DNA from 2 places in the Streptomyces sp. NPDC031365 genome. Region 2 is predicted to be linked to the other one. Evidence: riboswitches for the same ligand, from Rfam matches in the RefSeq annotation. Region 2 holds a riboswitch; the other holds the start of a gene.
The links. A riboswitch is a leader RNA that binds a small molecule or an ion and turns the genes downstream of it on or off. The one in region 2 is predicted to bind cobalamin.

Region 1 (5,124 bases), on a different contig from region 2:
CGGCCGCCGGCGACAACTACGTCGCTCTCGGCGACTCCTACTCCTCCGGCGTAGGTGCCGGGAGCTACACGTCCGAGAGTGGTGACTGCAAGCGCAGCACCAAGGCGTACCCGCAGCTGTGGGCGAACGCCAACTCCCCGTCGTCGTTCAGATTCGTCGCCTGCTCGGGCGCGACGACGTCGAGCGTGTCCTCCGGCCAGCTGGGCTCCTTGTCCTCCTCGACCACCCTCGTCAGCGTCACCGCGGGCGGCAACGACGTCGGCTTCGCGGACGTCATGCAGACCTGCGTCCTGCAGAGCGAGGCCACCTGCGTCTCCCGGGTCAACACCGCGGTCTCGCAGATGCAGAACACCCTGCCGGGCAGGCTCGACTCGCTGTACTCCGGCATTCGCTCCCGCTCCCCGCAGGCACACGTGGTGGTGCTGGGGTACCCGCGCTTCTACAAGCTGTCGGGCAGTTGCATCGCCGGCCTCAGCGAGACCGAGCGCGGCGCCATCAACAACGCCTCGAACGTGCTGAACGGGGTGCTCGCGAAGCGGGCCGCCAACGCCGGGTTCACCTTCTCGTCGGTGGCGGACGACTTCACCGGACACGAGCTCTGCTCCGGCGACGCGTGGCTGCACAGCGTGACGATCCCGATCACCAACTCCTACCACCCGAAGGCCGTCGGTCAGTCGAGCGGATACCTGCCCGCCTTCCGCTCCATGGCCTAGAGACCGAGCGCACGCGGGGGGCACCGTCGGTGCCCCCCGCACCGGTGTGCTCACCCGTCCGCCAGCGCGGCGACCAGTTCCTCCGCCGTGCGGGGGCCGACCCGCGCGTTCGTCAACAGTCCGCACCTGCGCAGGAGAAGAGCCGCCGCGACGCCCCAGGGGAGCCGCAGCCCCGCTGCCGCGAGCAGATCCGCGCGGCCCAGCATCCTGGCCGCGGGCCCGGTGTGCGCCCCCGACGGGGTGAGCAGGGCGGCGTCGTCGGCCCAGCGCAGCGCGAGGTCCACGTCGTGGGTGGCCATCACCACCGTGGTGCCGCCCTCACGCAACCCGTCGAGGGTGGCGAGCAGGCGTTCCTGGCCGTCCGGGTCCAGGCCCGCCGTCGGCTCGTCCAGGATCAGGACGCGGGGCCGCATGGCGACCGCGCCCGCGATCGCCGTGCGCTTGCGCTGCCCGTAGGACAACAGGTGTGTGGGCCGGTCGGCGAGCGCCGTGATGTCCAGCGCGGCGAGCGACTCGGCCACGCGGTCGCGCACCTCCGTGTCGGACAGGCCGAGGTTCAGCGGCCCGAACGACACGTCCTGGCCGACGGACGCGGCGAACAACTGGTCGTCGGGGTCCTGCACCACCAGTTGCACGGTGGTCCGCAGCGCCGTCAGCCCCTTCCGGTCGTACCGCACCACCTTGCCGTCGACGGTCAACTCACCTCTGTCGGGCCGCAGTCCACCGCTGAGCAGTCGCATCAGCGTCGTCTTGCCACTGCCGTTGCGCCCCAGCAGGGCCAGCGCGCGCCCCTCGCGCACCTCGAAGTCGAGGCCGCTGAGCACGGGAGGGCCGTCCTCGTACGCGAAGGACGCACCCCGCAGGGTCACCAGCACGGGCTCCGTCATGACAACGGCCTTTCCAGTACGAGGGTGAGGGCGGTCAATGCCGCCAGGAGGGTCACGCTCAGCGCCGTGAACCGCACGGAGACACGGGCCTCGGGCACCAGTACGCGCAGGGTGCCGTCATAGCCGCGTCCGGCGAGCCCCGACTGCAGCCGCGATGCCCGGTCGAAGGACCGGACGAACGCGGTGGCCCCGAGTCCGCCGAGCGAACGCCAGGTCGCGGCCCGGGTGGTGTGCCCGAGCCGGGCCGCCTGCGCCTGATGGATCCGGCGCACCGAGTCCAGCAGCAGAAAGCTCATCCGGTACGTCACCAGCGCCACGTCCACGAGCGGCGCGGGCACCCCGGCGCGCACCAGGCGCGGCAGCAGATCCGACATCGGGGTGGTGAACGCGAACAGCAGTACTCCGAGGGAGGCCGCCGACGTGCGGAGCAACAACTCCCCGGCACGCAGCGGCCCGTCGTCGGCCGGTGCCACGAACCCGCCCGGACCGCCCACCTGCACCAGCAGTGTGAGTGCTCCCGTGAGGCAGAAGCCCAGCGGCACCCGGTACGCCCGCCACAGCCGCCGCCCGGGCACGCCCGCCGGGCCGAGCAGCGCCACGAGCGCCGACACCAGCACCAGGGCCGCGCCCGGCCAGGGGGGCAGCGAGATCGCGAGCACGGTGAGACCGAGTCCCAGCACAGCTTTGTCCACGGGATGACGGCGGCGCCAGCGACTGCTGTGCGCCGCCGCGTCGATCGACAGCACGAAGGCTCAGCCCCGCGACGCGGACGTGGAGCCGCCGCCGTCGCCCGCACCGGCCCCGGCGTCCGTGCCGGGGCGAGGGCCGGCCTCGCCCCCCGGCTGCTCCCCCGGCTGCTCCCGCGGCTGCTCCGACGGCTGCTCCAGCGCCCGCTCCAGCGCCCGCGCCTCGCCCTGCCGCCGCCCACGCCGCAGTCCGAAGTAGTAGGCGAGGACGCCCGCGCCGATCGCCGCCTGGAGGGCGAACAGCGCCGACTCGACCTCCCTGGACGGCGGTTCGTACAGGGGCGAGAACCACGGTTCGTACTCCGGGTCGATCTCGGTGATCGCCGTCTCCGCCTCGGCGTCCGCACCCGTGAACGGCTCCTCCTTGTGGTCGCCGAGCCCGAGCACCAGTGGCAGCACCGCCAGCGCGGCGACGAGAAGCAGCAGCAGGCTGTTGATCTTCGCGTTGCGGCTCATCGGGTCACCGCCCCGGCCCGCTCCGCCGGCTTGCGGACACCCACCGTTGTCACGAGCACCCCGAGCCGGGTCAGTTCACCCCTGCTCGACTGCACCAGCATGCGCATCACCAGTACGGTCAGCAGTCCCTCGCTCACCGCGAGCGGAATCTGCGTCACGGCGAAGACGGAGCCGAACTTGCCCAGGGCGCCCGGAAATCCGCTGCCCGGGTCGGGGAAGGCGAGCGCCAGCTGCACGCTCGTCACGCAGTACGTCGACAGGTCGGCGACGAACGCGCCGCAGAACACGGCACCCATCAGCGGCAGGCCGTACCGGCGCAGCAGCCGGTAGACGCCGTACCCGGCCCACGGGCCGACGACCGCCATCGAGAAGACGTTGGCGCCGAGCGTGGTCAGCCCGCCGTGGGCGAGCAGCAGCGCCTGGAACAGCAGCGTGATGGTGCCCAGCACCGCCACGACCGGCGGCCGGAACAGGATCGCGCCGAGTCCCGTGCCGGTCGGGTGGGAGCAACTCCCCGTCACGGACGGAAGTTTCAGTGCGGACAGGACAAACGTGAACGCTCCCGACGCGCCCAGCAGCAGGGTGCTCTCGGGATGTTCCCTGACTTCACGGATGAGTGACCGGGCTCCGTGGACGACGAACGGCGCCGACGCGACGCCCCAGGCGACCGCGTGCACCGGAGGCAGAAAACCCTCGGCAATGTGCATGGCTCAGCAGACCCTCTCCAGCACCTCGTGGATGGTTGACGCGCCTTGGCCGGTCTCCTGGCTGACGGGTACCACCGCCCGTGCTCCGCCTTCCCGGGTTCCGAAGAACCCAGTGGCTGCCCGTGAGGGCCGGAGCCGGACTTCCCGATCACAGTGGCGAGGGCCGCACCGGTATCGCACCGATTTCCCGTCACCAAGGCGTGGTGACAGTAGTGCCCGGACCGGGCCGGTGACAAGCGGTCACCAGGGGCGCGCGGACGGCGCCCGGAGGCTCGTGGCCCGGCGTGCACCTGCGGACTTGACGCGCATCGTGTCGCCCGCCGGGGCGGAGGACTGGAGGGCCGCCGTCATGGGCAGAACCTTGCTGCAACTAATATGCAACAGCGATAGTTAAGCAATAGGGATGTGAGGTTCGATGACGACCCGACGAATACGGGGCGCGGCCGCGGTGGCGTTGGCCGCGGTGGTCACCGCCTGCTCGGCGCCGGGCAGCGGCAGCGCGGACGGCGGCGCGGACGCCGAGTCCGTGGTGATCGGGGTCTCCACCGAACCGGACACCCTCAGCCCGTTGCTCGGTTACGGCAAGGACGGCAACTCCAAGATCTTCGACGGACTCCTCGCCCGGAACGCCGACCTCGGCCTCGAGCCCGCGCTGGCGAAGACGCTCCCCGAGATCACCGACGGCGGCCGCACCTACACGTACACCCTGCGTGACGGCGTGAAGTTCAGCGACGGTGAGCCGCTGACCGCCGACGACGTGGTGTTCACGTACCGCACGGTTCTGGCCGACGAGACCAACAACACCGCCCGGAGTGAACTGGCCGCCCTCGAGGAGGTCGAGGCGGACGGCGAGGACAAGGTCGTCTTCACCCTCGACCGCCCTTACGCGGGCTTCGCCGCCCGCACGGTCCTGCCCATCGTCCCCGAGCACATCGCCGGAAGGCAGGATCCCAACACGGGCGCCTTCAACACCGAGCCGGTCGGTACCGGACCGTACGTACTCACCGGCTGGAGCAAGGGCGAAAAGCTCACCTTCGAGGCCAATCCGGAGTACTGGGGCGGTGCGCCGAAGGTGAAAAGGCTCACCATGGCGATCGTCGCCGACGACGACGTCCGCGCCACCCGGCTGCGCTCCGGTGACCTCGACGGCGCGACCCTCCCGCCGAACCTCGCCGCCACCTTCGAGAACGACGACGGCAAGAAGACCTACCGGGCCACGTCGTACGACTTCCGCGCGGTCACCCTCCCCACCGGCAACCCCGTCACCGGCGACCTCGCGATCCGCCGCGCCCTCGACCTCGCCGTGGACCGCCGGGCCATGGTCGACACGGTCCTCGACGGTGCCGGCCGCCCCGCCTACGGCCCCCTGCCCCTCGACGACCCCTGGTTCGCCGAGGACATCGAGCGGCCCCAGGACCTCGCCCAAGCCGGGCGCGTACTGGACACAGCCGGCTGGAAGCCCGGGAAGGACGCCATCCGCGCCAAGGACGGCCGCCCCGCCCGCTTCACCCTGTACTACCCCTCCGGTGACAAGGTCCGCCAGGACCACGCCCTCGCCTACGCCTCCGACGCCAAGAAGACCGGCATCGACGTCAAGGTCGAGAGCGCCACCTGG
Region 2 (5,124 bases):
CTCGTTGTTGTCGGCTCGAGCGAGGTCCCGTTCCGCGCGGCTGATGGCCGCGAGAGTTGCGGGATGGTCACCGTCGGCCGCCAGGGCTCGCGCGTGGACGATCGCGAGCAGGGCTTTCTCCCGGGGGCTCGCCTGACCGTAGCGGTCGCGGGACATGGAGGCATCGGCCAGGGCGAGTGCCCTACGCGGATGTCCGAGGTCCACGGCTTGGTGGGCAAGGGCGCGCAGGGAGCCGTCGTAGCCACGCCCGGCGAGCCCCGCCTGCAGCCGGGCCGCCCGGTCGAAGGCCCGCACGAACGCGGTCGCGCCGAGCCCCGCCAGGGACCGCCAGGCCGCGGCCCGGGTGGTGTGCCCGAGCCGCGCGGCCTGCGCCGCCCGGATGCGGCGCACCGAGTCGAGCAGCAGGAAGCTCATCCGGTACGTCACCAGGGCGACGTCGACCACGGGCGCGGGCACCCCGGCGCGCACCAGGCGCGGCAGCAGATCGGACATCGGGGTGGTGAACGCGAACAGCAGCACCCCGAGCGACGCCGCCGACGTCCGCAGCAGCAACTCCCCGGCGCGCGACGGCCCGTCGTCGGCCAGCGACACGAACCCCTCAGGTCCGCCGACCTGCACCAGCAGCGTCGCGGCGCCCGTCACGCAGAAACCCAACGGCACCTTGTACGCCCGCCACAGCCCCCGGCCCGGCACCCCGGCCGGGCCGAGCAGCAGCACCAGCGCCGTCACCAGCACCAGCGCCGCGCCCGGCCAGGCCGGCAGCGAGATCGCGAGCACGGTCAGGCCGAGCCCGAGCACGGCTTTGTCCACGGGATGGCGGCGGCGCCAGCGACTGCCGTGCGCCGCCGCGTCGATGGGCAGCACGGGAGGTCAGTCCCCGTCCGCTGCCGGGCCCTTGGCGGGTTCCCCGGCATCGGCCGAGGCCGCCGCGCGGGCCCGTTCCTCGCCCTGCCGCCTGCCCCGGCGCAGGCCGAAGTAGTAGGCGAGGACGCCCGCGCCGATCGCCGCCTGGAGGGAGAACAGCCCCGACTCGATCTCCCCGGACGGCGGTTCGTACAGCGGCGAGAACCAGGGCTCGTAGTCCGGCTCGTTCTCGACGATCGCCGTCTCCGCCTCGCCGTCGGCGCCGGTGAACGGCTCCTCCTTGTGGTCGCCCAGACCGAGCGCCAGCGGCAGCACCGCCAGCGCAGCCACCGCGAGCAGCAGCAGATTGATCTTCGTGTTGCGCTTCACCGGGCCACCGCCGCACGCTTCGCGGGCCTCGCCAGCAGCACCCCGAGCCGGGTCAGCTCCCCCTTGCTGGACTGCACCAGCAGCCGCATCACCAGCACCGTCAGCAGGCCCTCGCTCACCGCGAGCGGGATCTGCGTGACGGCGAAGATGGCGCCGAACTTGCCGAGCGCGCCCAGGAACCCGCTGCCCGGGTCGGGGAACGCCAGCGCCAGCTGGACGCTGGTGACGCAGTACGTGGACAGGTCGGCGACGAACGCGCCGCCGAAGACGGCGCCCATCAGCGGCACGTCGTACCGGCGCAGCAGCCGGTAGACCCCGTATCCGGCCCAGGGGCCGACGATCGCCATGGAGAAGACGTTGGCGCCGAGCGTGGTCAGCCCGCCGTGCGCCAGCAGCAGCGCCTGGAACAGCAGCGTGATGGTGCCGAGGACCGCCATCAGCGGACGCGGCACCCCAGGCGATCGCGTGCGCCGGAGGCAGGAAACCCTCGGCTATGTGCATGGCTCAGCAGACCCTCTCCAGCACCTCGTGGATGGTTGACGCGCCTTGGCCGGTCTCCTGGCTGACGGGTACCACCGCCCGTGCCCCGCCTTCCCGGGTCCCGAAGGACCCAGTGGCTGCCCGTAAGGGCTGGAGCCGGACTTCCCGATCAAGTGGCGAGGGCCGCACCGGCATCACACCGGATTTCCCGTTCACCAAGGCGTGGTGACAGTAATCGGCCCCCGGGGGTGGTGACAAGCGGGCATCAGGGGCGCGAATCCGGGCGCACACCCGCACACCGGTGCACTCGGACACCCCGGAGGTGCCATGTCTCACACTCGACGGCCCTGGAGGAGTTCCGGTGGACCGCGGAGGGGGCCCCGGTCAGCGCCAGGCTGACCGGGGCCCCTCGTCGGTACTGTGGACGGGACTCTCAGACGTACGGCATGAAGGTGGCCACGAACAGGTTCTCGTCGCCGTCTTCCGCCGCGCTCTCGAACTCCTCACAGACCTCGGGTCGAGCGAGGCAGGGGAAGTCCTCGTAGCTCTGCACCGTCACCCCGTATTCGGGATGTTCCGCCGGAGTGTCCCCGGACAAGAGCAGCGGACCGACTCCGCCCGCTCGCGTGCTCCAGCCCGCCGACCGGAGGGACTTGGCGATGTCCTCGGCGGGATCGCCGTCCGCGGACACCGGGGAGACGGCAAGGAGGGCGAGCGATTCCTCCCAGTCGTTCCCCGGGTTCGAGGAGTGCCCTTCGGCCAGGATGCGCACATTCCCGGAAGCGGCGGACTCGACCACGTCGTCCGGCACACCGGGCAGCTGCATCCACTCACGGATGAGAATCCACCCGGCCGCCAACACGACGACGGCCACGGCCGCTCCCGTCAGGCGAAGCGTTCTTGTCCATTGCAGGATCATCCACAGTTCCTCACGACGTTGGAGCAAAAGCCGCCCGGATCCCCGTACTGAGTGGCCGGCAGCGACGACAGCCCGAACAGGTCGGACATGGACTGCCCGGTTCCGGACAGGTAGGCCATGTTCGCGTCGAACCGCGCCGATCTCCTGGAGATGATCGAGCTGCTCTGCGCCAGGTTGTCACCCGGGACGCGCAGACGGGCCGCCTCGTCGTCGCTGAGCGAGTAGCCAAGATACGCCTGCTTGGCGTTGCTGCCCCTGGTGGTGTCCACCTTCAGTTTCAGGACCGCGACGGAGACGGCGAACTCCTCGTTCACATTCAGCGCGTGACGGATGGCATCGAGCGATGTGCCTTCGAATTCATCGTAACCGGCGTCGATCAGCGTCTGGCGAGCGGTCGCCGCCTTCATCTGCACGGAGCCGGAGCTGGGGTCCCTGTCGATGAGCCTCGCGGTCCACGCGCCGCCAGTGGAGACCCCCCACTTCGCCATCTCGTCCAGGCCCTCCGGCCACGTCGTGTAGAACGGCTGCTCCTGCATGAGCAGGGCGACGACCAGTTGCTCGTCGACACCGTACTTCTTCGCGTAGGCGAGGCCCCAGGCGACGGTCTGGCTGCTCAGCTTCTGCGCGTCGGCCTCGCTTCCGCCGTAGGAGTCCGTCCCGGGGGCCGGGTCCAGATCGACGCTCGGCTCGACGTAGTCGATGTCCCAGCCGCCCGCGCTGTTCATCCGGCAGCTGTACCCGGACTCGTCGCACTCGACCGGGCGGTGGCCGTCGTACTCGATGAACGTGGACGGGTTGCCGCCGCCGAACGCGTAGCGGTTACCGGTCATCAGATCGGTACCGAGACCCATGTCGGCGAGGGCGCCGTTGTACATGTCCCGGGTCGTGAAGCGGTTGAGCCCCGGGTCGTAGTTCCGGAAGCCCATGTCGTAGGTGCCGGAGTGGGCGTCCCAGCGCTTGGCGTTGTAGCGGTAGGGGTTGTACGCCTCCTTGGTGGGATCGGTGGCGCTGGGCTTGTCGACGCCGGTGAACTCGGAGTCGTCGTCCGCGCCGTAGGCGGTGTAGCCGTAGGTGGCCTTGGTGTTGCCGGTGTCGTCGGTCAGGGTCTCGACGTCGGTGTGGCTGTTGTAGCCGTAGTAGCCGTCCTCGGTCGTGCCGTCGCCGTTGTGCTTGACCTGCGACAGGCGCTCGCCCCACGGGCTGTACTGGTAGGACTTGGTCAGCTCGCCGGCGACCTTCTCGTCCAGGACCTCGGTCGACAGGCCCAGGTACGCGAAGTCGGTGGTCTTGCCGTCCGTCGTCTTCGACGCGGTGCGGTCCAGCGGGTCGAAGGTGTACTTCGTCGACTTCAGCGCGCCGGTGTCGTCCATCTTCTGGGACTCCACGACGTGGTCGAAGCCGTCGTACACGCTCCGCTCGACGATCTCACCGTCGGAGGTGACCGACTCCTGACGGCCGAAGGGGTCGTAGTTGTAGTCGGCGGTGACGCCACCGGTGCTGGCGGTCAGCAGCCGGTTGCGGTCGTAGCCGTAGACGGTCTCCTTGCCCTTGACCGTCTGCCGGATGACGTTGGCGTTGTCGTCGTGGACGTAGGTCTCGGTGGCGGCGCCGTTTCCGGTCTTCACCGACTCCCGCAGCCGGTCGGCCGGGTCGTAGGTGTAGTCGGTGGTGGAGGACAGGTACGCCGTGTGGTTGTCGGCGTTCATCTTCTCGGCCACGTCCTGCGCCTTGTTGCCGTTGGCGTCGTAGGCGTAGGTGTGCGAGGCGACGAGGGTGCCGTTGCCCTTGTTCTCCACCGAGGTCTTCAGCGAGCCGTCGAGGTAGTAGGTGTAGTCGACCGTGTTGCCGTTGGCCTTGGTCTCCTTCAGTTTCTGGCCGCGGTCGGTGTAGGTGTACGAGGTCACCTTCGGGTCGGCGTCCGTCGCCGACTTGCCGACCGACACCGTCTTGACCAGCTCGCGCAGGTCGTAGGTGTACCGGGAGAACTGGTCGGGGTGGGTGACCGTCTCCGGCTGGCCGTTGGCGTCGTAGGTGTACGAGGTGGCCTTCTTCTCCTGCCCGGCGAGCGCCTCGGTGACCTTCTGGACCTGGTTGAGGCCGGTGTAGGCGACCGAGTAGGCGTCGATCCTGGCCCCGGACGAGGTGTCGTCGATCGAGGTCAGGTTGCCGTTGACGTCGTAGGCGTAGGCGAAGGTCTTCTTCTCGTCGTCGGTCTCACCGCTGGTGTCGCGGACCAGCTTGACCGCGTCGGCGACGGCGACGCCGCCGCTGTTCTGGTCCAGCTTCAGCTCGGTGTCCTCGCCCTGCTTGAGGCTGTACGAGCCCAACTGCACCCAGGTCCGCGGGTTCGCGGTCTGGTCCTTGGTCACCGACGGTTCGGTGGTGGTGCCGTGGGTGAGCGTGTACTTGGCCGTGGTCGCGGCGCCCGTCACCTCCGGGTACTTCACGTACGCGGTGTAGGTGCCGTCCTTGGGGACGTTGAGCGTCCAGGT

Region 1: it holds a riboswitch for cobalamin, as region 2 does, so the genes downstream of both, ACZ5C2_RS12130 (energy-coupling factor ABC transporter permease) here and ACZ5C2_RS21970 (energy-coupling factor ABC transporter permease) in region 2, are expected to answer to the same signal.

What each region holds. Positions count from the first base shown of each region.
Region 1 covers NZ_JBVIIM010000006.1:43,559-48,682, reverse strand. The annotation lists gene ACZ5C2_RS12150 (SGNH/GDSL hydrolase family protein) at 1-713, shown strand, start outside; gene ACZ5C2_RS12145 (energy-coupling factor ABC transporter ATP-binding protein) at 764-1,600, opposite strand; gene cbiQ (cobalt ECF transporter T component CbiQ) at 1,597-2,346, opposite strand; gene ACZ5C2_RS12135 (energy-coupling factor ABC transporter substrate-binding protein) at 2,353-2,802, opposite strand; gene ACZ5C2_RS12130 (energy-coupling factor ABC transporter permease) at 2,799-3,509, opposite strand; cobalamin riboswitch at 3,540-3,722, opposite strand; gene ACZ5C2_RS12125 (ABC transporter substrate-binding protein) at 3,925-5,124, shown strand, end outside.
Region 2 covers NZ_JBVIIM010000015.1:4,113-9,236, forward strand. The annotation lists gene cbiQ (cobalt ECF transporter T component CbiQ) at 1-864, opposite strand, end outside; gene ACZ5C2_RS21965 (energy-coupling factor ABC transporter substrate-binding protein) at 871-1,233, opposite strand; partial or broken gene ACZ5C2_RS21970 (energy-coupling factor ABC transporter permease) at 1,230-1,734, opposite strand; cobalamin riboswitch at 1,765-1,948, opposite strand; gene ACZ5C2_RS21975 (hypothetical protein) at 2,147-2,632, opposite strand; gene ACZ5C2_RS21980 (golvesin C-terminal-like domain-containing protein) at 2,629-5,124, opposite strand, start outside.